Regions from separate parts of the Micromonospora sp. CA-269861 genome, predicted to be linked through region 1. Evidence: riboswitches for the same ligand, from Rfam matches in the RefSeq annotation. Region 1 holds a riboswitch; the other holds the start of a gene.
The links. A riboswitch is a leader RNA that binds a small molecule or an ion and turns the genes downstream of it on or off. The one in region 1 is predicted to bind ZMP and ZTP.

Region 1 (14,224 bases):
TGCCGGACTTCGCCAACCCCTCCGGGGTCAGCATCGACACCGCCCACCGCCAACGGCTGCTGGACCTGGCCGCGCAGGAGGATCTGCTGCTGCTGGAGGACAACCCGTACGGGCTGTTCCACATCGACGACGGGCCGCGCCCGCCCACCCTCAAGGCGTTGGACACCGGGCGACGGGTCGTCTACCTCGGCTCGTTCGCCAAGACCGTGCTCCCCGGCGCCCGGGTCGGGTACGTCGTCGCCGACCAGCGGGTGGCCGGTGCGGACGGGCGGGTCGGCCCGCTCGCCGACCAGCTGGCCATGATCAAGAGCATGGTCACGGTGAACACGTCGCCGATCGCGCAGGCGGTGATCGGCGGTCGGCTGCTCGAACACGGATGCAGCCTGGTGGCCGCGAACAACCGGGAGCGGTCCGCGTACACCCGGAATCTGCGCCACCTGGTGGCCGGCCTGACCCGGCGCTTCCCCGACCAGCCGGACCAGCCGGCGGTGCGCTGGACGGTGCCGGCCGGCGGGTTCTTCGTGGTGGTGACCGTGCCGTTCCCGGTCGACGACGCGCTGCTGGACCGCTCGGCCCGTGACCACGGGGTGCTGTGGACGCCGATGGCGCATTTCTACGACGACACCGCGCCGGTCTGCGCGTTGCGGTTGTCGGTCAGTGCTGTCACGCCGGAGCAGATCGACGTCGGGCTGGATCGGCTCGCGGCGCTGATCACCGACGAGCTGACGCGCCGGGCGGGTTGACACACCGCGTTCATCGGATGGCAATGCGCGACGACCCGCGTGTCGCCGTCCTGGGTGGACGGTCATAATAAGCCGCATGGTTGCCTGGGAGTACGCCCTGCTCGTCCGTCGCTATCAGGGACAGGGCCGCAATTTTCACGTCTCGTTCGTCTGGTACGCGCCGGACGGGTCACGCAAGGACATCACGGCCTTCGGCGACACCGCCATCGCGCACCTCAACCGCGCCGGCCGGGAGGGGTGGGAGCTCGTCTCCGCCGCCGAGGACGTCAACAACGTCCAGGGCAGCACCGAGGTCCACCGCTACCACCTGAAGCGACCCATGGCCTGATCGCCACCGGCCCGCGACGGCCCGACCCCCGGCACTCGAATGAGTGCCGGGGTGACGTTGCCGTCAGTGGTACCGCCGCTCAGCTCAGGTCGATGCCGGGGTAGAGGGGGTACGTGGCCAGCAGGTCGGTGGCCTGGCGGGCGACCTTGTCGGCCAGGCCGGGGTCCAGCGTGTACTTCGCCTTCGACGGCGTGCCGTCGGCGTTCGCGCCGGCGGTGGTCTGGGTCAACACGGTGTGGATCAGCTCGGCGGTCTGGTCCATCTCGGCGGTGCCGAGGCCCCGGGTGGTCAGCGCCGGGGTGCCGATCCGGATCCCGGACGTGTACCAGGCCCCGTTCGGGTCCTGCGGGACCGAGTTGCGGTTGGTGACGATGCCCGAGTCGAGCAGTGCCTGCTCGGCCTGCCGGCCGGTGAGCCCGTAGCCGGACACGTCGATCAGCACCAGGTGGTTGTCGGTGCCACCGGTGACCAGCGTCGCGCCGCGGCGCAGCAGCCCCTCGGCGAGCGCCTGCGAGTTGTCCACGATCCGCTGGGCGTAGTCGGCGAAGTCGGGCCGGCGGGCCTCGGCGAGCGCGACCGCCTTCGCGGCCATGACGTGCGGCAGCGGACCGCCGAGCACCATCGGGCAGCCCCGGTCCACCTGGTCGGCCAGCTCCGGCTGGCAGAGCACCATGCCGCCGCGCGGCCCGCGCAACGACTTGTGCGTGGTGGTCGTGACGATGTGCGCGTGCGGCACCGGGTCGAAGTCGCCGGTGAACACCTTGCCGGCCACCAGGCCCGCGAAGTGCGCCATGTCGACCATGAAGGTCGCACCGACCGAGTCGGCGATCTCGCGCAGGATCCGGAAGTTCACCTTCCGGGGGTACGCCGAGTAGCCGCCCACCAGGATCAGCGGCTTGAACTCGCGGGCCGCCTCGGCCACCCGGTCGTAGTCGATCAGGCCGGTCGCCGGGTCGGTGCCGTAGCTGCGCTGGTCGAACATCTTGCCGGAGATGTTCGGCCGGAAACCGTGGGTGAGGTGGCCGCCGGCGTCCAGCGACATGCCGAGCATCCGCTGGTTGCCCAGCTCGCGGCGCAGCGCGAACCAGTCGGCCTCGGTGAGGTCGTTGACCTGGCGGACCTGGGCCTTCTTCAGGGCGGGGGACTCCACCCGGTCGGCAAGCACCGCCCAGAAGGCGACCAGGTTGGCGTCGATGCCCGAGTGCGGCTGCACGTACGCGTGCGCGGCGCCGAACAGCTCCCGGGCGTGCTCGGCGGCGAGCGCCTCGACGGTGTCGACGTTCTGGCAACCGGCGTAGAAGCGGCGGCCGACGGTGCCCTCGGCGTACTTGTCGCTGAACCAGTTGCCCATGGCCAGCAGGGTCGCCGGGGAGGCGTAGTTCTCGCTGGCGATCAGCTTCAGTGACTCCCGCTGGTCGGTCAGCTCGGCGCCGATGGCGTCGGCGACCCGCGGCTCGACAGCCCGGATCACCTCAAGGGCGCTCCGGAATGCGGTGGACTCGGCGTTGCGGGACATGCGACCTCCAACAGACGTGCGGGAAGGCCCAGGCGCTCGGCAAACGTCCACGTGACGAGGCCGCTCCCCGATGGTTCTCCATCCCCACGCGCCAGTAACGGCCCGGGCCGATCCTACCGGGCCGGGCCCGGCCCTTCGGTTCGCCCTCCAGCAGAGCTCCGCCGAGGTTCGACGAAGGACCCGGACCCGATCAGACCATGGCCAGCGTGCGGGGGATCTCGTCGAGCAGCTCCCGAGCCAGAAAACCGATCCGGCCGTAGCGGGGGATCAGCCGCTGGCCACTCACCGAGTGCGCGAACGAACCCCAGCAGGCGGCCTGCGCCGGGTCGGCGCCCCGGGACAGCAGCCCCGCCAGCAACCCGGCGAGCACGTCCCCGCTGCCGGAGGTACCCAGCCCGGCGTCGCCGCTCTCCTCCCGCCAACCGCGACCGTCCGGGGCGGCCACGTGCCCGTACAGCGACACGACCGCGTCGTACCGGGCGGCCAACTCGGCCGCCTCGGCGTCCAGGTCGTCGCCCGGGTCCCGACCGAGCAGGTGCCCGGCCTCGGTGACGTTGGGGGTGAGCACCACCGGTCGCCCCGAGCCGACCAGCAGGTCCGGCGCGTGGCTGAGCGCACCGAGGGCGTACGCGTCGAGCACCAGCGACGTGTCCGGACGGGCCGCCTCCAGGACCAGGCCCAGCAGCCGGTTGGTCTCGTCGATCGCCTTCAGACCGGGGCCGAGCGTCACCACGTCGGCCTGCGCGACCAGGTCACCGAGCTGGCCGTCCCGGTCGGCGGCCACCGCGCCGTCGGCGGTCTCCGGCAGACCGACCACCAGCGCCTCGGGCACCTGGATGCTCAGCGCGGCGGCCGTGGACTCGGCGGCGGCGAGCTGGAGCACCCCGGCGCCCGCGCGCAGCGCGGCCACCCCGGCGAGCAGCACCGCGCCCGGCGTGAATCGGGAACCGCCGACCACCAGCACGGTGCCCCGGCTCTCCTTCCCACCGACCGGCACCGGCAGCGCCCAGTCCCGCAGCAACCCCGGCGTGATCACCTTCACCTCAGACCGGCTCGGCATGGATCTCGTCCTCCCTGGTCGGCTGGGCGCCCTGCTGACGCAGGTGCGCGACATCGTTGAAAGCGGTGAGCGTCAGGCGGTCCTCGGCATCCGCCGACCACTCGGTGATCGAGCAGTTGGCGATCACCTCCTGCCGGGTGAGCGCCATCAGCTCGTCCTCGGTCAACCCTTCCACCAGATAGCGGAGCAGGAAGACCAGCGCGTCGTGACCGAAGAGCAGCACTCGACAACCCTCGTGGTCACGGCGCAGGTCGCCCAGCAGCGTCCGCAGCCGCAACGCGACATCCGTCCAGGACTCACCGCCCGGCGGCCGGTAGTAGAACTTGCCCAACCGTTGCCGACGGTCGGCCTCGTCCGGGTAGCGTCGCCGCACCCCGTGCCCGGTCAGCCCGTCGAGGATGCCCAGCTCCCGGTCGCGCAGCCGCTCGTCGCGGTGGACCGGAATGTCGGTGCCGGCCAGCGCCAGCCGCGAGGTCTGCACCGCGCGCAGGTACGGCGACACCACCGCCACGTCCGGGCGCTTCGCGTCCGCCAGCTCAGCCAGCCAACGGCCGGTCGCCCGGGCCTGGTCCTCGCCGGTCGCGGAGAGCGGCACGTCGGCGTCGCGGTGGGTGAGGTCGATCAGCTCCGCGCCCGCCGCCTCGGCGTGCGTCGCCGCGACGTTCGCGGTGCTCTCGCCGTGCCGGACGATCCAGAGGGTTGCCAGTTCCGCCATGCGGCCCCCCTACCCGGGCGCCGCCAACGGTAACCGTGTCCGACGATCCGCCATGCCGATGTCCGCTCGGTGGGCATCCGGGCAGGGGCGCAGGTCGTACCCTCGGTGGCGTGGCCACGGCGGCGGAGGAGATCCAGGTGGGGGAGCGGCTGGTCCGCGTCTCCAGCCCCGACAAGCCGTACTTTCCGGAGCGTGGGCTGACCAAGCTGGACGTGGTCCGCTACTTCCTGGCGGTGGGTGACGGCATCCTGCGCGCGCTGCGGGATCGGCCGACCATGCTGGAACGCTGGCCCCGCGGTGTCTTCGAGGGCGCGACGATCGCCACCCGGCAGACCAACCGGGGCGACGCGTTCTACCAGAAGCGGCTTCCGGCGGGCGCGCCCGAGTGGGTGCGGACCGCGCACATCACCTTCCCCAGTGGCCGTACCGCCGACGAGGTCGCGCCGAGCGAGTTGGCCGTGGTCATCTGGGCCGCCAACCTGGGCACCCTGCGGTTCCACCCGTGGCCGGTCACCGCCGCCGACGTGGAACGCCCCGACCAGCTGCGCATCGACCTGGACCCGATGCCCGGCGTCGGCTTCGAGCAGGTGGTGCCGGTGGCGCACGAGGTGCGGGCGTTCCTCGCCGAGCTGGGCATGACCGGCTACCCGAAGACCACCGGCGGTCGGGGTCTGCACGTCTACCTGTCGATCGAGCCGAGGTGGAGCTTCGGTGACTGCCGTCGGGCGGTGCTCGCGCTGGGCCGGGAGATGCAGCGCCGGCTGCCGGATCTGGTCACCACCACCTGGTGGCGCGAACAGCGGGACCGGCCGGTCTTCGTCGACTACAACCAGATGGCCCGGGACCACACGGTGACCTCGGCGTACTCGATCCGGCCGACGCCGGCCGCGCTGGTCTCCGCGCCGCTGGACTGGTCGGAGCTGGACCAGGTCCGCCCGGAGGACTTCGACGTGCTCAGCATGCCGGCCCGGTTCGCCGAGCGCGGCGACCCGCACGCCGGCCTGGACGGTGACCGGCACTCGCTGGAACCGCTGCTGGAGCTGGCTGACCGCGACGGGCTGGAGGCACCGCCGGAGCGCTGAGCGCCGGCGGTCACGCCCAGGGGCTGCCGGCCCCGTCGAACTCCTCGAAGACCAGCCAGGTGCGGGTGGACAGCACCCCGGGGATGCTCTGCACCCGGCCCAGCACCACGTCGCGCAGCGCGGCGTTGTCCGGTGCGCGCACCAGCGCGAGCACGTCGTGGTCACCGCCGAGCAGCGCGGCGTGCTCGATGTAGCGCACCCGGGCCAGCTCGGCCGACACCTCCCGCCAGGTGTTCTGCTCGATGGTCAGGGCGATGTACGCCGACGTGCCCAGCCCGGCTGCCTCGGGCGCCACCTGGGCCCGGAAGCCGGTGATCACCCCGTCGCGGAGCAACCGCTCCACCCGCGCGTACGCGTTGGTGCGGGAGATGTGGATGCGTTCGGCGAGGGTGCGCACCGACGTCCGGCCGTCGCGGACCAGCTCGTCGAGGATCCGCCGGTCGACCTCGTCCAGGGCTCGGGCCGATCGTCCCGATCCCGCGCCCCCGCCTGCTTCGTCGGCGGTCTCCTGGCTCACTGAGCGGCCCTCCGCATGCCAACCGTCCCGCCTTCCGTGTCGATCTTGAGTCAATCATCCACAAGCGGAAGCATAGGCTCACCACACGTCCCAGGAGGTTCCGCCGTGACGACCACTCCCCAGGCGGTCCGCAGGGCATCCCCGCGCACCCGTCGAACGGTCACCCCGCCCGACCCGGCGCGCTCGTTGCTGCCGGACGCCGAGCCGGTCCGCCTGCTCGCCGAGAACGGCACGCCGCTGCCCGCCCGCGCCGACTACCCCGAACCACCCGCCGAGGTGCTGCGCGAGCTGTACCGCCGGATGGTGCTCGGCCGCCGCTTCGACACCCAGGCGACCGCCCTGACCAAGCAGGGCCGGCTCGCCGTCTACCCGTCCTCGCGAGGTCAGGAGGCCTGCCAGGTCGGCGCGGTCCTCGCGGTCCGCGACACCGACTGGGTCTTCCCCACCTACCGCGAGTCGATGGCGCTGGTTGCCCGGGGCATCGACCCGGTCGAGGTGCTCACCCTGCTGCGCGGCGACTGGCACTGCGGCTACGACCCGACCGAGGTACGCACCGCCCCGCAGTGCACCCCGCTCGCCACCCAGTGCGTGCACGCCGCCGGGTTGGCGCACGGCGAGGCGTACCAGGGTCGCGACACCGTGGCGCTGGCCTTCATCGGCGACGGCGCCACCAGCGAGGGCGACTTCCACGAGGGCATCAACTTCGCCGCCGTGTTCAAGGCGCCGGTGGTCTACTTCGTGCAGAACAACAGGTACGCGATCAGCGTCCCGCTGTCGCGGCAGACCGCCGCGCCGTCGCTGGCCTACAAGGGCGTCGGCTACGGCGTACCCAGCGAGCAGGTCGACGGCAACGACCCGGTCGCCGTGCTCGCCGTGCTCACCCGCGCGGTCGCCCACGCCCGGGCCGGCAAGGGACCGTTCCTGGTCGAGGCGCACACCTACCGGATGGAGCCGCACACCAACGCCGACGACGCCACCCGCTACCGCGACGGCGCCGAGGTCGACGCCTGGCGGGACCGGGACCCGGTCGTCCGGCTGGAGACCTACCTGCGGGCCCGCGGTGTGCTCGACGACGCGGCGGTCGCCGAGATCGCCGAGCAGGCCGAGGCGTACGCGGCGGACCTGCGGACCCGGATGAACGAGCAGCCCACCGTCGACCCGCTGAGCCTCTTCGACCACGTCTACGCCGAGCCCACCCCGCAGCTGATCGAACAGCGCGAGCAGGTCCGCGCCGAGCTGGCCGCCGCCCACGCCGAGGAGGGCGACGCCTGATGGCCACCACCATGGCGAAGGCGCTCAACGCCGCGCTCGCCGACGCGCTCGCCGCCGACGACCGGGTCGTCGTCTTCGGTGAGGACGTCGGCGCGCTCGGCGGCGTCTTCCGGATCACCGACGGCCTCCAGGCCCGCTTCGGCGAGAACCGCTGCTTCGACACCCCCCTCGCCGAGGCCGGCATCGTCGGCTTCGCCGTCGGCCTGGCCATGTCCGGCCTCCGCCCGGTCGTCGAGATGCAGTTCGACGCGTTCGCGTACCCGGCGTTCGAACAGATCGCCTCGCACGTGGCGAAGCTGCGCAACCGCACCCGGGGCGCGCTGAGCGTGCCGATCGTCATCCGCGTGCCGTACGCGGGCGGGATCGGCGGGGTCGAGCACCACTGCGACTCGTCCGAGGCGTACTACGCGCACACCCCCGGCCTGAAGGTGGTCACCCCGGCGACCGTCGAGGACGCGTACTCGCTGCTGCGCGAGGCGATCGACGACCCCGACCCGGTGGTCTTCATGGAGCCCAAGAAGCTCTACTTCGCCAGCGACGAGGCGCAGCTTCCGGTCCGCACCGCGCCGTTCGGCCGGGCCGTGGTGCGCCGGCCCGGACGCGACGCCACCCTGGTGGCGTACGGGCCGGCGGTGCCGGTCGCGCTCGAGGCCGCCGAAGCCGCCCGGGAGGAGGGGTGGGACCTGGAGGTCGTCGACGTACGCACGATCGTGCCGTTCGACGACGCCACCATCACCGCCTCGGTCCGGCGTACCGGCCGGTGCGTGGTGATCCAGGAGGCGCCCGGTTTCGCGGGCGTCGGCGCGGAGATCGCCGCCCGGGTGCAGGAGCGCTGCTTCCACGCGCTGCACGCCCCGGTGCTGCGGGTCGCCGGGCTGGACATCCCGTACCCGGCGCCGATGCTGGAGCACACTCACCTGCCCGGCGTGGACCGGGTGCTCGACGCGGTGGCCCGCCTGCAGTGGGACGACCAGCCGGACGCGCGTTGGGCGGCGGCATGACCATCGTCGAACGGACGCAGGTCTTCCTCCTGCCCGACCTGGGTGAGGGGCTGAGCGAGGCCGAGATCGTCGAGTGGCGGGTCGCCGTCGGTGACGTGGTCACCGTCGACCAGAGCGTCGTCGAGGTGGAGACCGCCAAGGCGGTCGTCGACGTGCCCTGCCCGTACGCCGGCCGGGTGGTCACCCTGCACGGCGCGGCCGGTGAGGTACGCCCGGTCGGCCAACCGTTGATCACCATCGCGCCGCTGGACGGGGGTGACGAGCCCGCCGGGCACGCCACCTACCGCGAGGAGGAGCGGGCCGGGTCCGGCAACGTGCTGATCGGGTACGGCACCGGCCACGGCAATGCCGCCCGCCGTCGGCGTCGGCCCCGCCTGGCGGTGGCCCCCGAGCCGACCGACGCCGCCCTCGCCGACGCCGGCGAGACCGGCGGCACCGCCGCGACCGCGGGCAGTGATCGGGCCGTCGCCGCCCTGGTCCCGGGGCCGACCGCTCTGGTCATCTCGCCGATCGTGCGGCGGCTGGCCCGTGAGCACGGCGTCGACCTCGGCACGGTACGGGGCACCGGGCCCGGGGGCGTGATCCGCCGCGCCGACGTGGAGGCCGCGCTGACCGTGCCCGCCGCCCGGCTCGCCGCCGTCCCGGACCCACAGGTCGCGTCCGCAGCGGTCGGTGACGGTGACGGTGACGTGATCGTCCCGCTCACCGGCGTCCGCAAGGTGATCGCTGACAAGCTCTCCCGCAGCCGGCGGGAGATCCCGGAGGTGACCATCTGGGTCGACGTGGACGCCACCGGCCTGCTGGAGACCCGAGCCGCGATCAACGCTGCGACACCCGACGCGCCGGTGAGCATCCTGGCCCTGCTGGCCCGGATCTGCCTCAGCGGGCTGCGCCGGTTCCCGCAGCTCAACGCCCGGGTGGACACCGAGGCGCAGCACATCGTCCAGTCCGCCGGGGTGCACCTCGGCATCGCCGCGCAGACCGACAGGGGTCTGCTGGTGCCGGTGCTGCGCGACGCCCAGCGGCTCACCACCGCCGAGCTGGCCGCCGAACTGGCGGCGACCACCGCCGCCGCGCGAGCCGGCAGCCTGCCCCCGGCCCGGCTCACCGGCGGCACCTTCACCCTCAACAACTACGGGGTGTTCGGCGTCGACGGCTCCACGCCGATCATCAACCACCCCGAGGCGGCCCTGCTCGGTGTCGGGCGGATCGTGGACAAGCCGTGGGTGGTCGACGGGCAACTCGCCGTCCGCAAGGTGACCCAGCTCAGCCTCACCTTCGACCACCGGGTCTGCGACGGCGGGGTGGCCGGTGGCTTCCTGCGGCACGTCGCCGACTGCGTGGAGCGCCCGGCGCTGCTGATCGCCGCCGTCTGACGCGTACCCCCTCGGCCCCGGCGCTGCCCGTGCGGCGCCGGGGCCGAGCGCGCGTCCGGGGTTTCCCGGCCGGTGTGGTCGGGCCGGGGTTTCCCGGCGGTGTGGTCGGGCCGGGGTTTCCCGGCGGCCGCACCGGGAAGTCGGCCCCGCCGGAGCGCACCGAACGCGTCGAAGGGAGCCGGCCTGTGGCCGTGGCGAACGAGCTGCTACTGAACGCGGTCCGGGTACGACGGCCCGCCTCGGCCGGCGCGCCGCTCTACTGCGACGCGCTGGAGTACGGGCTGACCGGTGACGGCTCGACCAACGACCAGCCGGCGCTGGCCGCCCTCGTGGACCGCCTCGGCGACGGATACGCCTCGGACGGGCGGGCCCGGGTCATCTACTGCCCGCCGGGCATCTACTCGATCCGGGACGCGGGCACGGTGTGGCGCAGCGGTGTGTCGCTGATCGGGGCCGGACCGGCGGCGACCCGGTTCATGCTCAGCAACGAGGGCAACCGGGCCGACCCGACCCCGTTGGCCTTCTGGACCACAGTGCAGCACGGCGCCGACCGGGACCGGCACATCGCCGACTGCACCTTCTCCGACTTCCAGATCGACGGCTCCGGCGTCGCCATGGCCGAGTACAACTACCTGGCCAAGGGCCTCGGCCTCCAGTACGTGGTGCGGGGCGTCTTCCGCAACCTCTACATCCACCACACCGCGGCCACCGGGCTGGGCTGCGACTTCCTCCAGGATTCCCTGATCGACGGCGTGGTGGTGGTCGGCTGTGGCCGACTGGACAACGGCGAGCAGATCGGCGGCGCCGGCATCGGGATCGGCATCGGCGGCTGGGGCGCGGTGGAGCGGCTGACCATCGCCAACTGCACAGCCCTGGCCAACGGCACCAACGGCATCTTCCTGGAGCTGCAGAAGGACTACTGGGCGCCGCCGCGGGGCTACCGCATCGTCGGCTGCCACAGTCAGGGCAACCGCTTCGGCATCTCCGACTGGGGCGCCGACGGCCTGATCGTCTCCGCGTGCACGATGACCGGGAACCTGGAGGCCGGTTTCGACGTGTCGGCGCAGGGGACGTCGTCCGTGGCCGGCCGGGGTGGGCTGCTCACCGACTGCGTCATCGACGGCAACCTGTGCGACGGGGTCAGCATCGGCAACAGCCCCGGCCCGTACACCGTCCGGGGCAACCGGATCAGCGGCAACGGCCGGCACGGCTATCACGCGCACGACCTCGGGCGCGGCTACCGGGGCTCGATCCGGGACGTGGTGATCGAGAGCAACGAGTTCTGGGGCAACGGCCTCGACGCCGTCCGGATCGACCATCAGATGACCGACGCGGTGCTGCTCAACAACCGGATCCGCAACAACGGGCGGCAGTACGGCGAGGGCACCGGGGGCGCGGGCGACGCGGTCCGCTACAGCGAGCGGTGCCTGGTGGACCGGTCGGCCAACTGGCCGCACGACGGGCACCGGGGCAAGGTCCTGCGGGTCGGGAAGGCCGTCGCCATGGTGGCCTCCAACACCGGCGACGAACTCACCCTCGCCCCGGTCCGCCCGGACGCCTTCACCGCCTGGAGCGGGAACGTGCCACCGCCGGGCTGCGGATACGAACTGGCCGCCGCACCCCAACTGCGGGCCGGCATCACCATCGACGCGCCGTTCGACTCGGCCACCATTCGGGGGAACCGGATCTGGGACAACCACGACAACCAGACCCAGACGCACGGACTGTGGATCACCGGGCGTGGCAGTTGTGTGGACTGCCGGGTCGAGGACAACGACCTGGCCGGCAACGCCGACGAGGGGATGCGACTGGACACGCCGCCGGTGGGCGGACGGTGGCGGGACAACCACGTGGACAGCGACTGGAGCTGAGCGTCCGCCGGCCGCCGTCTGGACCAGGCCGCCCGGCGACACCGTGGAGCTGAACGACGTGCGGCGGCGGCCGGAGTGATCCGGCCGCCGCCGCTGCGCTGGTTGAGCTGGTCAGCCGGCCAGACCGGCCACCGCCGGGGTCGGATCCAGGACCACCGTCGCCGAGCCGGACTGCGGGGGTACGCCCGGGTCGGTCGGCGCGTCGGTGTACTCCGCGACGAACACTGCGGTCAGGTTGTCCGCGCCGCTGTGCCCCCCGTCCAGGAAGGTGGGGATCGTCCCGGAGCAACCCGTCGAGGTGGACAGCGGGTGCCCGTGCTCATCGTGCCCGAGCACGTAGGTGACCTTCACCCGGGAGCAGTCCACCGGCAGGTCGTCGGTGACCTTCACCTCGTACGCGACAGTCTGACCGAACTGGAACGGCTGCCCGGCCACCGGCGCGACGAACTCGACGATCGGCGCGGTCGGCCCGACCACCAGCGGCAGGGACGCCGAGGCGGACCGTCCGGTGCGGTCGGTCACCTTCAACGTCGGCGTGTACGAGCCGTTCTCCGGGAACGTCCAGCTCGCGTTCGGCGCGGTGCTGTCCACCGAGCCGTCCGCGTTGAAGTCCCACGCGTAGCTCAGCTTGTCACCGTCCGGGTCGGTCGTGCCGGCGCTGGAGAACGCGACCGTCAGCGGGGCCTGCCCGACGGTCGGGGTGCCGCTGATCTTCGGGATCGGCGTCCGGTTGCCGCGCACGAAGTCGATCCGGGACAGCTGCGCGTCCGGGTTCTCGGCGAAGTAGCCGTCGCCGTACTCCAGCACGTAGAGCGCGCCGTCCGGGCCGAACTCCATGTCCATCGGGTTGTCCACCACCAGCGACGGCACCACCGGACGGATGTCCGCGACGTCGCCGTCGGAGTCCAGGCGGAACTCCTTGATGTAGTCGCGGGTCCACTCGTAGAACAGCGGCACGCCGTCGTAGTAGGCCGGCCAGCGGGTACGCGACGTGCTGGTCCCGTCGTACTCGTACGCCGGGCCGCCCATCGGGCCGATGCCGCCGGTGCCCAACTGCGGGAAGTCACCCGACGCCGCGGAGGGGTACCAGACCTCCGGCTGCTCGACCGGCGGCAGCTGCCGCTTGCCGGTGTTGTGCGGTGAGTCGTTGACCGGGCGCTTGCAGTTGAACTTGGCACCGGACTCGCCGGTGGCGAAGTCGTAGTCGCGGTAGGCGATCGTCGGCGTCACACAGTACGGCCAGCCGTAGTTCGCCGGCTTGTCGACGCGCATCCACCGACCGTGCCCGGCCGGCCCGCGCTCCGGGTTCGGGTTGGAGGCGTCCGGGGAGTAGTCGCCCACGTACACGTCGTCGGTCCGCTTGTCGACGGCGAACCGGAACGCGTTGCGCAGCCCCATCGCGTAGATCTCCGGGCGGGTCTGCGCCGTGCCGGGCTTGAACAGGTTGCCGGCCGGCACCGTGTAACCACCACCGGCCTTCACCTTGATCCGCAGCAGCTTGCCGCGCAGGTCGTTGGTGTTGGCCGAGGTGCGCTGGGCGTCGTACGCCGGGTTGCGGTCGGCCCGCTCGTCGATCGGGATGTAGCCGTCGGAGGCGAACGGGTTGGTGTCGTCACCCGTCGACAGGTACAGGTTGCCCTTGCTGTCGAAGTCGATCTGGCCGCCGACGTGGCAGCAGATGCCCCGGTCGGTGGGCACGTCGATGATCTGCTGCTCGCTGGCGAGGTTCAGCCTCTGCCCGTCCAGCTTGAACCGGGACAGCCGCAGCGCGCCCTTGAACCGCTGCCAGTCCGCCTCGGTGCCGGTCTCCGGCGCGTCCCCCTCGTTGACGCCGGGGGTCGCCGGGTCGTCCACCGGCGTGTCCAGCGGCGGCGAGTAGTACAGGTACACCCACTTGTTCTGGGCGAAGTTCGGGTCGATGGCGACCCCCTGCAACCCCTCCTCGTCGTGCTCGTACACGGGGATGTCGGCGGCGAGGGTGTTCAGCCCGGTGCGCGGGTCGTGGATGCGGACCTCACCGGTACGGGAGGTGTGCAGCACCCGCAGGTCGGGCAGGACGGCGAGGCTCATCGGCTCGCCCGGGAAGTCGTTGAGTGTCACTTTCTGGAAACTGCTGTCCGGCGGTGCGGCCGGCGCCGCGGCCGCTGCCGACGGTGGTACGGCCAGGCCGGCCGTCACCAGCAGCAGTGCGGACGCGAATGCGGTCCTGTTCATCAGGTATGTCCCCCGGGGTGGTTTCAGTACCGAAGTGAAGCGAGGTAGTCGAAGCCGACGCGAGCGGTGTCCAGGGCGTCGGCGGGGGAGCGCGGCGCGGTGCCCGCGTCGTCACGCTCCACGATGTACTCCTCGATGCCGGCCTCCCGCTCGTGGGCGAAGATGCGGCCGAAGTCGATGACGCCGTCGCCGAGGTCGGAGAAGCCACCCTCGACGTCGAGGTCCTTGACGTGCACCTGGCGGATCCGGCCGCGGTTGGCCCGGATCACGTCGACCGGGTCATGCGCGCCCCGCCAGGTCCAGTAGAGGTCGAGCTCGAAGTGGACCAGCCGGGGATCGGTCTGCGCGCTGAGGATGTCGAACCCGGTCGAGCCGCCGGTCAGCGGCACGAACTCGAGCTGGTGGTTGTGGTAGCCGAAGTCGAGCCCCGCCCGTTCGGCGAGCCGACCGGCACGGTTCAGGTCGCGCGCCAGGGCACGGTAGACGGCAGGGTCCCGGATCGGCTGACCGCTCGCGTCCCGACCGAAGT
Region 2 (14,224 bases), 1.6 Mb from region 1:
GGGTGATCCCACTCGGCGCGCTCACCGGCGGTGCGCTCGGCACCATGCTGGGGCTGCGCGGCGCGCTCTGGGTGTGTGTACTGGGCACCTGGGCCGCGTGCCTGTTCGTGGTCTGTTCCCCGCTGCGGCGAATGCGCGACACGCCACCGCTTTCGTCGTAGGGACCGGCGATGCTCACCTGGTCACCCTGATGAGCATGGAGGAGATGCGATGCGGAAGATCGTTGTGCAGATGAGCGTGTCGTTGGACGGGTTCTTCGAGGGCCCGGATGGCGACATCGGCTGGCACCAGGTCGATGAAGAGTTGCACCAGCACTTCAACGACGTGATCGCCCCGATGGGCGGGTTCCTCAGCGGCCGGGTCAGCCACGAGCTGATGGCCGCCTACTGGCCGACCGCCGATCAGGACCCGAACGCCAGCGGCCCGGAACGTGAGTTCGCCCGCATCTGGCGGGACATGCCGAAGGTCGTCTACTCGCGCACGCTCGACCACGCCGACTGGAACGCCACTGTCGTGCGTGAGGTCGACGTCGAGCAGGTCCGCAAGCTCACCGCCGAACCGGGCGGTGACCTGGCGCTCGGTGGCGCGGACCTGGCAGCGACGTTCGCCCGGCACGACCTGATCGACGAGTACCGGATCTACGTCCACCCGGTGCTTGTCGGTCGGGGTCGCCGACTCTTCCCCGACGCCGACGCCCCGACCGGTCTGCGGCTGGTGGAGAGCCGCGTCTTCGGAAACGGCGTGGTCCTGCTCCGCCACGAGCGGGTCCGCTGACCGATGAGCGCAGCGGCTTGAGTCTCCACCGGGGGGAGACGCGAGGGTGGAGGCATGAGCGGGGAGACGCGGCACACGATCGGCGAGCTGGCCCAACGGACCGGCCTGAGCGTCAAGACCATCAGGTACTACGCCGACAGCGGGATCGTGCCACCGACCGACCGGAGCCCAACCGGCTACCGGCGGTACGGCCCGGACGCCGTGGCCCGCCTGGAGCTGGTCCGGACACTGCGTGAACTGGGCCTGGACCTGGCCACCATCCGGCGGGTGGTGGACCGCGAGGTGCCCCTGCGCGAGGTGGCCGCCGCGCACGCCGAGGCGTTGGCGGTGCAGATCCGGGTGCTGCGGTCACGCCAGGCGGTGCTCACCGTCGCGGCGAGGCGCGGGTCGGGCCCGGCCGAGGTGGACGAGCTGCACCGGTTGGCCCAGCTCACCACCCGCGAGCGGGGGCAGCTGGTGGCCGACTTCCTGGCCAACGTCTTCGCCGACCTCGCCGACCAGCCCGCGTACCCGGGGGTGATCGTCTCGATGACACCGGAGCTTCCCGACGACCCCACCGTCGAGCAGGTCGAGGCGTGGCTGGAGCTGGCCGAGTTGTGCCGGGACCGCGACTTCCGGGCACGGATGCGAGGGCTGGCGCGGCAGTACGCAGCCGATTACGACGTCCCGGGGGTACCCCGCCCGGACGCCGTGGCGCTGGTCCGGGACGCGGTGGCCCCCGCCCTCGCGGCCGGCCTCGACCCGACCAGCCCGGACGCCGAACCGGTGGTCGCGGCCGTCACCAGCCGGTACGCGACCCTGCACGGTCACTCCGACAACGCCGACCTACGTCAGCGGTTGCTCGACCGGCTGCTGCCGGCAAACGATCCCCGCCGGGACCGCTACGTCGATTTGTTGGCGGTGCTCAACGGCTGGTCGACAGGCGACGCGACCGTGCCGGCGGTGGACTGGTTCATCCGGGCCCTGCGCGCCCGGATGCCCGAGCCGGCTCGCTGAAGTGACCTGACCGGCCAGGCGGCTGACCGGACCGGCCAGACTCGGCTGGGCGGCTTCAGCCGAACCAGGTCATCGCCTGGCCGTGGCCTCTGGCCCAGGCCAACGGCTTCCCGTCGAGCGCGAGAACGTTGTGCAGCGCATCGTTCGGCGGCTCGGGCAACGCGTCGTACCGGAGCACCTCCGGGCCCTCGTTCGCCACCCAGTGGCCGGGCAGCTCGCGAACCAGCCGGACGAACGCGTCCCGACGCGGGGACGGCACCTGGTAGAGCACTGACGTGTGGAAGACCACAAGCGTCGCGTCGGCCGGTGCCCGCGCGGCCAACGCCGGCAGGTCGTCCACCAGATCACCCCGGACCAGCAGGGGCGGGTCGGCGGCGGCGACCGCCGCCGCGGCCCGCAGCCGGGCCCGCCGGTGAGCGTGCTCCGGCCAGATCAGGGCGTCCAACCAGGACACGTCGTGGGGGTCGGTCACGTCGAGCGGGTTGAGGTCCAGGCCGGCCCGCCACACCACCTGGGGTACGCGTCTCGGCGGCTCCAACCCGGTGGCCACGCAGTCCAGGACCGGCTCTCCAGAGCCCACCTGATGATCGCCGTAGCGGTACGCGTACCGGTCGGGATAGAGGCAGAGCCCGGCCGACGCGCCGACCTCCAGCAGGGCGAGGGGCTGTGGCAACGCGGCGAGCAGCGGCAGCAGGACCGCGCACCGGCCCGCCTCGTTCGTCTGGGTGGCCCGGGTGAGCAGTTCCGTCTCGACGGCGGGCCAGTGCGTCACCACGAAGTCGTGGAAGGTGACCGGATCGTCGACCGGGCCACCGAGCCAGCGGACGACGCCGAACAGCAGATTCGGCTGCCGCTTGGCCGGCGGGAGCCCGTCGAGCAGGGCGATCAGGGCGTCGTCGCGGGCGACGGCCTGCGACAGACGCTCGTACGTGCGCGACACCCCGCGCGCCTCGCGGATGCCGAACTCGGCGTACGCCTCAGCGGTCGTCATGCCCTCATCGTCGCAGCCCATTCCTCGGTAGTTCAGCCCCCATTTCCGTGCGCTGACTCACCCGCCTCGTAGAGTGCTGCGGCGGCCGGACCGTTGAGCAGCAGCTCAGCCGGGGTGCGGCAGGGCAACGGGGAGGAACGTGTCGTGCAGGGTGACGGTGTCCGGGTACTGATCGTCGGGGGTGGTGTCGCCGGACTGGCGACAGTGGCCGCGCTGCGCGAGTGGGGCGCGACGATCGACGTGGTCGAGCGGGCGCCTGGGCCGACCGACTCCGGCACCGGGATCTACCTCACCGGCAACGCGACCCGGATGCTCGACGTACTCGGTCTGCGGGAGTCGGTCGCCGACGTCGCCGTCGAGATCACCCGGCAGCGCAGCGCCAACCAGCGCGGGCGTCGCCTCTTCGACATCGACGTGGCCGCCCTGTGGCAGGGCGTCGGACCGTGCGTGTCGTTGCCCCGGGCGCGGCTGCACCGGGCGCTGCTCGACGGCGTCGGCGACGCCCCGATCCGCTGGGGCCGCGCGCCGGTCGCGCTTCTTACCGAGGGCGACCAGGTCGCCGTCGAGTTCGACGACAACAGCACCGAACGGTACGACCTGGTGCTCGGCGCGGACGGGGTGAACTCGACGGTCCGCCGGCTCGCCTTCGACGGCCAGGCCGCCCGCGACCTCGGCCAGTACGCGTACCGGTGGGTCGCTCCCCGCCTCGACGACGAGCCGGTCTGGTCGGTGCAGTTGGGGCGCGGGAGGCAGTTCCTGACCATCCCGATCAGCGCCGAGCAGACGTACTGCTACTACAACGACGGCCCGGTGGCCGACCGGCCCGGTTGGCGCGACGAGCTGGCAGCGACGTTCACCGAGCCGGTGCCCACCATGCTCAAGGCCCTCGACTACGACGACAGCACCCTGCACGCCGGGCCGAACCAGGAGGTCGCGCTCGACTCCTGGTCCCGCGGGCCGGTGCTGCTGATCGGCGACGCCGCCCACGCCACCTCACCGAACATGGCCCAGGGTGCGGCGATGGCCCTGGAGGACGCCGTCGTACTCGCCTCGGCGTTGGCCACCGCCGATTCCGTCGCCGCCGCGTTGCGTGGTTTCGAGGCACGACGCCGCCCGCGGACGAACTGGGTGCTCGGCCAGACCCACCGCCGGGACAAGGCCACCGGGCTCCCGCCCGCGCTGCGCGACCTGGTGATGCGCCGCCTCGGCGAGCAGATGTTCCGCTCGAACTACGGGCCCCTGTTCGCCCAGCCCTGACCGGTCCGACGTGACCGGCCCGCTCACGGCTGCTGGCCCGGCCGGTCGACGATGGCGACCCGCAGAAGCGCGGCGGCCGACTCCAGCGACTCCTTGCCGTTACGCACCACGGAGTTGCGGGTGCCAAGGTAGACGTGGGAGTCCCGATCGAAGATCAGATCCACGTTGCCGCCGATCACACCGGGCATCCGGATCGCCACCCCATGGCGGCCGGCGGCGTCCACCACGTCACCCGATATGACTACCGCTCCGGGTTCCCGCGCCAGCACTTCGAACAGCGCCGCCAGCGCCCGGGGCGGCACGTAGCCGTCGAGCATCGACCTGGCGGTGGTGTACGGCATGCTTTCGCCCCCGTAGACGGCCTTCTCGTCGGCTGCCTCGGGAAGATGCAGGTCGACCGGGTTCTCCCGAAGGTATCGAAACAGCTCGTCCGGATCGGTGGGCAGGTCGCCGTGGTACGCGGGCGGCTGGAACGCGTCGAGTTCCTTGTCCGGATCGGCGGGATCATCGATGCGGAGCACCCTCAGCCCGCCCCACCCGTTCGGATCGGTCTCCGGTCGGTAACGTCCCTGCGTGTACGCGACTCCACCGGCCGACTGCCACAGTTGGTTGCGGATGGTCCGGTACGGGCCGCTGTCCGGCAGGTCCCGGATCGTCGCCAGGGTTTCCGTGAAGACGTACTGCTCGGGCCGGGCGGTGAGCTCCGGCTGCTGCCGGGCCGCGTCGGCCGCCAGATGGAAGATCTCCGACGCGCTTGCCGTCGGCGGCGCCTGATCGCCCAGCCTCATCGTCTGGACCGCCAGACCACCGGCGGTCAGCGCGACTGCCAGCCCGAACGCTCCGGCGAGGCGCCAACCGCGCAGGAACCGGGTGCGGCGTCCGGCGGGACGGGCGGCCGACGCCATCTCGGCCCGTTGGGCGACATGTGCCGTCAGATCCCTGAGGAGTTGCTCCTCGAAACCCTGCGGCGATCGTTCGGTCTCGTTCATCGTCATCTCCGTCTCATCAGGCGAGTGTGGTGGCCGGGCGGGCGAGCACGGCGCGGACGACGCGGCGGGCACGATGCAGGCGGACCCGAGCGGCGACCGGCGACATCCCGAGCACGGTCGCCGCCTCCGCGACGGTGAGGCCGTCCACGGCGACGAGTTCGACAAGCGTCTGGGTGCCTTCGGGCAGCTCGCTCAGCGCTCGGTGGGTGCGGCGGGCCGCCGACTCGGCGTCGATCCGCTCCTCGATGCGGGCGATGTCATCGGGGCCCAGATCCCGTCGTCCGGCCAGCCGGCCGGTCACCCGCAGCCGTTGGGCCGCCCGACGCCGCTCGTCGCCGATGACGTTGCGGGCCACCCCGTACAGCCAGCCGATCTGGCTACCCCGGTCCGGCCGGTAGCCGGCCGCCGACTCGATCACCGCCAGGAACACGTCGGCGGTGAGGTCGGCGGCGAGGTGCGGGTCGTCGACCCGCCGCGCCACGAACCGGCCCACCGACTCCAGGTGCCGCCGGTAGAAGACCTCGAAGGCCACCGGATCGGCTCCGATGCCGGAGATGTCGTCATCGGCTCGGCTCGGCTCATTCACAGGCCGTCCTCTCTCGTAGCCTTCACACCCCTTCTTCGTCAGGCGGAGCGCGAGTGTTACCGATCCGTCCGACACGAACGCCGGTGCGTAGGGTGACGTCATGATCACCTGCGTCGTGCACTACACCATCGATCCCACGCAGATCGAGGCGTTCGAAGACTTCGCCCGAGCATGGATGCGGCTGGTGGCCAAGCACGGTGGTGTGCACCACGGTTACTTCCTGCCCGCCGAGGGCGCCAGCGACAAGGCCGAGGCGCTGTTCAGCTTCGAGAGCCTGGCGGCCTACGAGCGTTACCGCGCACGGTTCGGCAAGGACCCGGAGTTCGTCGCGGCAGACAGCATCCGCGACAGCTCGGGTTGTGTCGTGCGCTACGAACGAACGTTCATGCGCCCGCTCCTGCCGACTGACTGAACCCCACCCGGCTCCGTCGACGGCACCATCCCCCCGGTGCGGGTCTGCCCTGCGCTGCTGGTCCGGTTGGGCAACCGCCCTGGTGATGCGGCATTATCGAAGAACCGGCGACTGGCGGCACGGGGATGGTTAAACCATCGGGGAGCCTCTCGCGGGCGTCGACCGCCTGGGCGCCTGCGTCGAGGAACCGTCATGACCACGACCAGCGAATCCGTCGAAAACCACACCCCGTCGGGCGCGGCCCGACTCCTGCCGGGCGCACCCGTGGCCGAAGCCGTCCTGGCCGAGACCGCCGCCGCAGCCGCCCGCCTACGCAGCCGCGGGATCACGCCGAGCCTCGCCACCATGCTCGTGGGCGACGACGACGCCAGCGCCGGATACATCGCCATCAAGCAGCGCCAGGCCGCAGCGCTCGGGTTCGACTCCCCGCACGTACACCTGCCCGCCACCGTCACCCAGGCCGAGCTGCACCAGGCCATCGCCCGATTCAACGATGATCCGGCCGTCCACGGGCTGCTCGTGCAGTACCCCGTGCCGGGGCATCTGGACTACGACGCGGCGCTGCAGACCATCGACCCCGACAAGGACGTCGACGGTATGCACCCGCTCAACATGGGACGTCTCGCCGTCGGCCTGCCCGGCCCGCTGCCCTGCACCCCCGCCGGCATCGAAGCCCTCCTGGCGTACTACGAGATCCCCGTCGCCGGTCGCGAGGTCGTCATCCTCGGCCGGGGCGCCACCCTGGGCCGGCCCCTGGCGATGCTGCTCGCCCAGAAGCGCCCGACCGCCAACGCCGCCGTCACCGTCGTCCACACCGGGGTGCCCGACTGGGCCCGCTACACCCGCCGCGCCGACATCCTCGTCGCCGCCGCCGGCGTACCCGGGATCGTGCAGCCCGAGCACGTCAAGCCCGGCGCCGTCGTCATCGGCGCCGGCGTCCGCTACGAGGGCCGGCGTCTCCTGCCGGACGTGGACGAAGCGTGCGCCGAGGTCGCCGGCGCCATCACGCCCCGGGTCGGCGGGGTCGGCCCGACCACCGTCGCGATGCTGTTCCGCAACGCCGTACGCGCCGCCGAGCGCGCGAGCCAGTAGCCCGGTCGCCGAGATCACTTGATGCTGAGTAGTCAGAACGGACCGTCGACAGCTACTCAGCATCAAGTGATCGAGACAACTGCGCGTCCCACCGACGAGGTTCACCGGACCCAGCCCAGGAAACGCCGGTGCAGCAGCCCGGCGGGCACCCAGGTCAGATCCTCGGCCGCCCAGACCAGGTAGGACCCCATGTAGAGGGCCAACGACACAGGTGCGCCCTCGAACTCGGCACGCAGCTCGGTACGCCGGGTCCGGCAGGGCCAGGGCGCGGCGCAGCCGCCGCAGGTCCACACCGGAAGGACCGGACCGTGGGTGGTCACGGCAGACCATCCAGGAAGCGCCGGGTGGCCGACCGGGCGTGCCAGCGGGCCGCCCATTCCGCCTGATAACAGGGGTACGGAGACAGCCGCGTCCACCACCAGCGGCAGCCAGCGCACAGGCCGTCGACGCCGGGCAGGTGCACGGACAGGACTCGTCCGACCTGATCCTCGATCACTCCTGCTCCTCCCCTGGCCAATGCCCCCGCCGGATCGGGATGCGATGCCGGGCTCGGCATGGCAACTCCGCCCCGCATCGGCAGATCCACCGCCACCGCTGCCATGACCAGACCGGCCGATGCCGCCGAGCCAGGGTCAGCGCCACCGCCAGCAGGTAGTCGTCGTACGGCACCCGACCCATCATTGGACCTCCCTGCCGATCCAGCGGACTGCACGCTCATCTTGCGCACGCATTTTTGGATAGTCAACGAAGGCCCCTCAGAAGGCATGGGCGTGTTCGGTGATCCTGCGGCGGGGCGCTAGCGGCACAATGACCGCCATGGAGAGTCCGACCTTCGTTCGCTTCCAGCTCGGCGCACAGCTCCGTCGGGCGCGCGAAGAGGCCAGCGTGACGGCCGAGCAGGCCGCCGACGTCATCGAGGTCTCGGCGAGCACGCTCCGGCGCATCGAGGCCGGACGCGTGGGCATCAAGGCACCAGCGCTCAACGCCCTACTCGACCGGTACGGCGTTGCCGATGCCGAGCTGCGCAACACGCTCCTGTCGATGGCAAAGACCGGAAAGCAGCGCGGCTGGTGGGCGAAGTACGGCGATCTGCCATCGTCGTATCGCCAGTACATCGGCTTGGAGTCGGCGGCCGAGGAGGTGCAGAACTTCGAGACATTGGTGGTCCCGGGGTTGCTCCAGACCGCCGACTATGCCCGAGCGATGACCAGCGAAGACGCCTTCGAGCCATCGCCAGAGGCCGTGGAGCGACGGGTCACGGTGCGGATGCAGCGGCAGGAGCTGATCGCCTCCGGCAAGCTACGACTCGTCGCAGTGCTCGACGAGGCGGTCCTTCACCGTCAGATCGGCGGAGCGGCCGTCATGGCCGCACAGCTCACCGCCCTGGTCGACGCCAGCAAGCGCTGGAACGTCACCCTCCAGGTGATCCCGTTCCGCGAGGGTGCCTACGCCTCGATGTTGACGAGCTTCCACATCCTTAACTTCGCCGATGGACCCAGCGTGGTCTACATCGAGGGCCTCACCGGTGACCTCTACGCGGAAGGTGAAGACGTGAGGCGTTGTACGGTGGTGTTCAACAGTCTGCGCGCTGCGGCCATGTCACCTACCGACTCGGCCGCCATGATCGAGGAGATCCGGAGCGCGAGGCGCGAGGTGTAGGAGACGTGCGGTGGACTCGCAGTGGCGCAAGAGCACCCGCAGCGGCAGCAACGGTGCCTGCGTCGAAGCAAGGCATGTCGAAGGCTTGGTACAGATCCGAGACAGCAAGGATCCGAACGGTCCCGCACTTTCATTCCATCAGAGTGCTTGGTGCGTCTTCTTGACGGTTCTGCGGGTTCGAGCCGGCATCCAAGATTGATCATTCGCACGGGCGGGGACGAGGGCGTGGCCAGCTCTGGAGAACGTCAGCTAACGAGCAGATGAGAAGCGGCGCGACGGTGTCGCTTGACGCCAGCTAGCGTCCTTGCGATGCGACCCGCCCGAGAATCTCTGTTGCATGGCGCATCGCCTCACCGCGGTCGTTGAACTCGCCTGCGTCAGCTCCACGGGAACGATACGTGCCACCGAGTCCGCAGCGCTCAAGCCGGAATGAGTGACGGTGACGGCGGGTGAGGCTCAAGCGCGCTCGCCACATTGCTGATCCATCTATCATCGCGCCATCCCAGCCTTGACCGCCGTCAGTATAGACTTGCGTCCAGGACACGCAGGGTCGCGACACTTCGAGCGCATGACGGAGTTGACTCGCAGAGGCGTATCGGCGTGATGGATCGACGTGCAAGGCCTTGCGGACAACTCGTCGCAGCCCCTGATGAACGTGAGGAAGGAATTCATCACGTCGAGGGAATTTGCCCCTTTCGATGAGGGTCGCAAGGTCTGCGGTGGTACTAACCTCGACGTCGAGCGACTGATCACCATTGAGCAAGCGATAGAGCGTGACTCCCATCGCGTATATATCACCGGCCACATCGTCGATGTAGCCATTGTCCGCCATAGACTCGGGGGGCAGATGGGCAATGTATCCAACTGGAGCCTCAGCCGCCTCGCCTATACTACAGGCCAGCCCAAAGTCGGAGACCTTCACTTGACCGCTCGCCGTCAGCATCAGATTCGCGGGCTTAATATCACGATGCAGCCAGCCACGGATGTGCAAGTATTCCAACCCTCTAGAGGCGTCCTCGATAGCCGCAACAGCCACCGAGACAGGCAGCGGCGTGCCGGCATATAGGTCCTGAATACTGCCGCCAGGCAGGTATTCCATCCGAATCACTGGAACACCGTCTGCCAGGTCTGCAGAATAAATCTTCACGACGTTGTCGTGCTCAGCTAAGACCATCGCCTGCGCCTCAACGAAGGCATCGCGAGGGCCGAGCTGATCGCTCCGATGGAGATACTTGGCGGCACAAAGTCGGTCCAGCGCCCTATCGCGTTCAAGCCAGACTTCACCGAAGTGACCACCGCCGAGGTGGCGTATACGTTCGAAAGTCGTCATGAGCGCTTGGCAGGCAGCTCACATAGCGCAGATGCGACCGGCTCAATGCGGCTCGCCGGGGTCGAGGCAGTAGCCGGGATTGCCGCAAGAGCGATCTTCAACTCAGAGCCGTTCTTTGCTGAGTAAGCCGCTCGAACGCTCGCACTATAAAGCCGACGGCATCGCACTCCACGGAAGGCTAACGCCTCCTGGATCACGCCTTCGACCTCAGCTCGGGGAAGGCTGTTTGCCTGGCCGCCTGGGTCTGCCACACGGACCGCCACGACCTCCGGCGTCCAGCGATCGAGGAGCTCAAGCACCTCCTTACGCACCCACACCAACTGCGCACCTCGGTCCCCTGCAGGCGCCGAAACAGTGGCATGGTCTTTAACCAGGGCGTCCTGCCGGCATGGCCCCTCGACCAATGCCCACATCAGCTTGTCCCTCGCGCCTCTCAATCCCAACACCCTCACGGTCACCTCCGCCAGATCCTGGAACGTCTCGGGCCACTGCAGTAGACCTTGCATTGCCAATGTCAGAAATGAGCCAACGCGCGACAATCCGGGATCCCATAGCCACTTAGTCAAGCCGCATAGTCAGCCATCAGAAGCAACGACGCGTAGTACTACAAATGGTCAGCTTCCCGGCCTACGAGCCCCGAGCGTGTCAACGCCCGGGGCTCGTTTCGCGTACGTCAGCTGCAGCCGCTGGTGGAGCCGCAGCCCTCGCAGACGTAGCAGCTACCGGCCGGGCGCATCTTCGTACCGCAGGTGAAGCAGAGCGGCGCGTCGGCGGCCTTGCCGATCACGGCCTCCAGCAGTTCGGTGCTGGAGCCCACGCTCGGAGCCGGCTTGGCGGCGGCCACGTCGGCCATCTCCTGGGCCGGCTGGGCGAGCGCCTCCGGCTTGGCCGGGGTCTCCACCGGCGCCGAGGACGCCATCACGGTGAGCTCTGCGCCCACCGCCGCTGCGGCCTCCGCGTCGGCCTCGGCCCGCAGCTGCGCGGCCCGCTCCGAGGCGGTGAAGATGCCCAGCTCGGCGCGGCGCTCGTAGGGCAGGAAGTCCAGCGCCAGGCGACGGAAGATGTAGTCCATCACCGAGGCCGCCATCCGCACGTCCGGGTCGTCGGTCATGCCGGCCGGCTCGAAGCGCATGTTGGTGAACTTGCTGACAAACGTCTCCAGCGGCACGCCGTACTGCAGACCGATGCTGATGGCCACCGAGAAGGCGTCCATCACGCCGGCCAGGGTCGAGCCCTGCTTGGACATCTTCAGGAAGACCTCACCGAGGCCGTCGTCCGGGTAGGAAGACGCGGTCAGGTAGCCCTCGGCGCCACCGACGGAGAAGCTGACCGTCTCGGACGGGCGCTTCTTTGGCAGGCGCTTACGCACCGGCCGGTACTCGATGACCTTCTCGACCGCGGCCGGCGCGGCCGCTGCGGTCTCGACGGCGGCCGTCTCGGTGGCCTTGTTGGACTTGGCCACCGAGAGCGGCTGACCGACCTTGCAGTTGTCGCGGTAGATCGCCAGCGCCTTGAGGCCGAGCTTCCAGCCCTCGAAGTAGATCTTCTCGACGTCCTCGACGGTGGCCGCTTCCGGCATGTTGACCGTCTTGGAGATGGCGCCGGAGACGAACGGCTGGATGGCCGCCATCATCCGCACGTGACCCATCGGGGCGATCGTCCGCTCCCCCATGGCGCAGTCGAAGACCGCGTAGTGCTCCGGCTTGAGGCCCGGGGCGTCCACCACGTGACCGTGGTCGGCGATGTGCTCGACGATCGCCTCGACCTGCTCCTCGGGGTAGCCGAGGCTGCGCAGGGCGCGCGGCACCGTCTGGTTGACGATCTGCATCGATCCGCCGCCGACAAGCTTCTTGAACTTGACGAGCGCCAGGTCCGGCTCCACGCCGGTCGTGTCGCAGTCCATCATGAAGCCGATCGTGCCGGTCGGGGCGAGGACGCTCGCCTGCGCGTTGCGCCAACCGAACTTGTCACCGATCTTGTTGCCCTGGGTCCACTGCTTGGTCGCCTCACGGACGATCGCGGTGGCCACCGGGCTGGTCGGCTTGATCTCGTCGTTGGCGGCGGCGTGCTTGCGCATGACCCGCTTGTGCGGCTCGGCGTTGCGGGCGTAGCCGTCGTACGGGCCGACGACGCCGGCCAGCTCGGCCGAGCGGCGGTAGGCGGTGCCGGTCATCAGGGAGGTGATCGACGCGGCGACCGAGCGGCCCTGGTCCGAGTCGTACGGCAGGCCGGTGGCCATCAGCAGGGCGCCCAGGTTGGCGTAGCCGATGCCGAGCTGCCGGTAGGCACGGGACGTCTCGCCGATCTTCTCGGTCGGGAAGTCGGCGAAGCAGATCGAGATGTCCATCGCGGTGATGACGAACTCGACGGACTTGACGAACTTCTCCACCTCGAAGCCACCGTCGGCGCGGAGGAACTTCATCAGGTTGAGCGACGCCAGGTTGCACGAGGAGTTGTCCAGGTGCAGGTACTCCGAGCACGGGTTCGACGCGGTGATCCGCCCGGTCTCCGGGCAGGTGTGCCAGTCGTTGATCGTGTCGTCGTACTGCAGGCCCGGGTCGGCGCACTCCCAGGCGGCCTGGGAGATCGTGCGGAACAGCTTCTTGGCGTCGACGGTGTCGATCACCGAGCCGTCCAGCCGGCCGCGCAGGTCGAAGCCCTTACCGTTCTCCACCGCCGACATGAACTCGTCGGAGACCCGGACCGAGTTGTTGGCGTTCTGGTACTGGACGCTGACGATGTCGGAGCCGCCGAGGTCCATGTCGAAGCCGGCGTCCCGCAGCGCGCGGATCTTGTCCTCCTCGCGCGCCTTCGTGACCACGAACTCCTCGATGTCCGGGTGGTCGACGTCGATGATGACCATCTTGGCCGCGCGGCGGGTCGCGCCACCGGACTTGATGGTGCCGGCCGAGGCGTCCGCGCCGCGCATGAAGCTGACCGGGCCGGAGGCGGTGCCGCCGGAGGAGAGCAGCTCACGGGACGAGCGGATCCGCGACAGGTTGACCCCGGAGCCGGAGCCGCCCTTGAAGATCAGCCCCTCCTCCTTGTACCAGTCGAGGATCGAGTCCATCGAGTCGTCGACGGCCAGGATGAAGCAGGCGCTGACCTGCTGCGGCGACGGCGTACCGACGTTGAACCAGACCGGCGAGTTGAAGCTGAACACCTGGTTCAGCAGCATCCAGGTCAGCTCGTGCGCGAAGACCTCGGCGTCGGCCGGGCTGGCGAAGTAGCCGTACTCCTCACCCGCGGTGCGGTAGGTGGTGACCACCCGGTCGATCAGCTGCTTGAGCGACCACTCCCGCTCCGGGGTCCCCACCGCTCCCCGGAAGTACTTGGTGGTGACGATGTTGGCCGCGTTGACGCTCCACGACTCCGGGAACTCCACCCCGCGCTGCTCGAAGTTGATCGAGCCGTCCCGCCAGTTCGTCATCACGACGTCACGGCGCTCCCAGGAGACCTCGTCGTACGGGTGGACCCCCTCCGTCGTCCACACCCGGTCGATCTTCAGCCCCGCGCCTGCCTTGTTACGTGAACGGCTAGTTGTCACGCCGTCGCCCCCCTCGTCTGCGCGGTCACCCACCGCGCGCCAATCTCTCGAAAAACTGTGAAGACTCAACTGGTACGGCCGGCGGCCTCAACCGCATCGGCCCGGCCCTGCTCCCGGGCTCGCGCCGCGGCCCGCAACGTGTCGATCTCGCGCTCGAAGTCGGCGAGCGAGTCGAACGAGCGGTAGACGCTGGCGAACCGCAGGTAGGCGATCTCGTCCAGGTCGCGCAGCGGGCCCAGGATCGCCAGGCCCACGTCGTGACTGGGGATCTCGGCGGCCCCCTTGGCCCGGACGGTCTCCTCCACCCGCTGCGCGAGCAGCGCGAGTGAGTCGTCGTCCACCGGCCGGCCCTGGCACGCTTTACGCACCCCGCCGATGATCTTCGTGCGACTGAACGGCTCGGTCACCCCGCTGCGCTTGACGACCGCGAGGACCGCCTCCTCGACGGTGGTGAACCGCTTGCCGCACTCCGGGCAGGACCGTCGCCGTCGGATGAGCTGGCCGTCGTCGGCCTCCCGCGAGTCGACCACCCGGGAGTCAGCGTGCCGGCAGTACGGACACCGCATCTCCCACCTCCTAAAAATGATCAAC

Region 2: another riboswitch for ZMP and ZTP. It lies ahead of ACQP0U_RS07760 (bifunctional 5,10-methylenetetrahydrofolate dehydrogenase/5,10-methenyltetrahydrofolate cyclohydrolase); the one in region 1 lies ahead of ACQP0U_RS15080 (glycine hydroxymethyltransferase).

The regions. Positions count from the first base shown of each region.
Region 1 covers NZ_CP192014.1:3,243,752-3,257,975, forward strand. Annotated here, with positions in the region: gene ACQP0U_RS15070 (PLP-dependent aminotransferase family protein) at 1-743, shown strand, start outside; gene ACQP0U_RS15075 (hypothetical protein) at 811-1,071, shown strand; gene ACQP0U_RS15080 (glycine hydroxymethyltransferase) at 1,151-2,587, opposite strand; ZMP/ZTP riboswitch at 2,607-2,696, opposite strand; gene ACQP0U_RS15085 (NAD(P)H-hydrate dehydratase) at 2,778-3,647, opposite strand; gene ACQP0U_RS15090 (histidine phosphatase family protein) at 3,631-4,362, opposite strand; gene ACQP0U_RS15095 (DNA polymerase domain-containing protein) at 4,473-5,444, shown strand; gene ACQP0U_RS15100 (Lrp/AsnC family transcriptional regulator) at 5,455-5,961, opposite strand; gene pdhA (pyruvate dehydrogenase (acetyl-transferring) E1 component subunit alpha) at 6,067-7,233, shown strand; gene ACQP0U_RS15110 (alpha-ketoacid dehydrogenase subunit beta) at 7,230-8,234, shown strand; gene ACQP0U_RS15115 (dihydrolipoamide acetyltransferase family protein) at 8,231-9,610, shown strand; gene ACQP0U_RS15120 (right-handed parallel beta-helix repeat-containing protein) at 9,802-11,481, shown strand; gene ACQP0U_RS15125 (PQQ-dependent sugar dehydrogenase) at 11,593-13,695, opposite strand; gene ACQP0U_RS15130 (sugar phosphate isomerase/epimerase family protein) at 13,719-14,224, opposite strand, start outside.
Region 2 covers NZ_CP192014.1:1,685,552-1,699,775, reverse strand. Annotated here, with positions in the region: gene ACQP0U_RS07800 (MFS transporter) at 1-161, shown strand, start outside; gene ACQP0U_RS07795 (dihydrofolate reductase family protein) at 211-774, shown strand; gene ACQP0U_RS07790 (MerR family transcriptional regulator) at 829-1,770, shown strand; gene ACQP0U_RS07785 (DUF2332 family protein) at 1,826-2,761, opposite strand; gene ACQP0U_RS07780 (FAD-dependent monooxygenase) at 2,906-4,018, shown strand; gene ACQP0U_RS07775 (CU044_5270 family protein) at 4,042-5,013, opposite strand; gene ACQP0U_RS07770 (RNA polymerase sigma factor) at 5,024-5,593, opposite strand; gene ACQP0U_RS07765 (NIPSNAP family protein) at 5,694-6,005, shown strand; ZMP/ZTP riboswitch at 6,103-6,184, shown strand; gene ACQP0U_RS07760 (bifunctional 5,10-methylenetetrahydrofolate dehydrogenase/5,10-methenyltetrahydrofolate cyclohydrolase) at 6,198-7,097, shown strand; gene ACQP0U_RS07755 (hypothetical protein) at 7,199-7,417, opposite strand; gene ACQP0U_RS07750 (hypothetical protein) at 7,414-7,593, opposite strand; gene ACQP0U_RS07745 (helix-turn-helix domain-containing protein) at 7,905-8,756, shown strand; gene ACQP0U_RS07740 (DUF397 domain-containing protein) at 8,767-8,955, shown strand; gene ACQP0U_RS07735 (serine/threonine-protein kinase) at 9,052-10,086, opposite strand; gene ACQP0U_RS07730 (vitamin B12-dependent ribonucleotide reductase) at 10,760-13,666, opposite strand; gene nrdR (transcriptional regulator NrdR) at 13,699-14,199, opposite strand.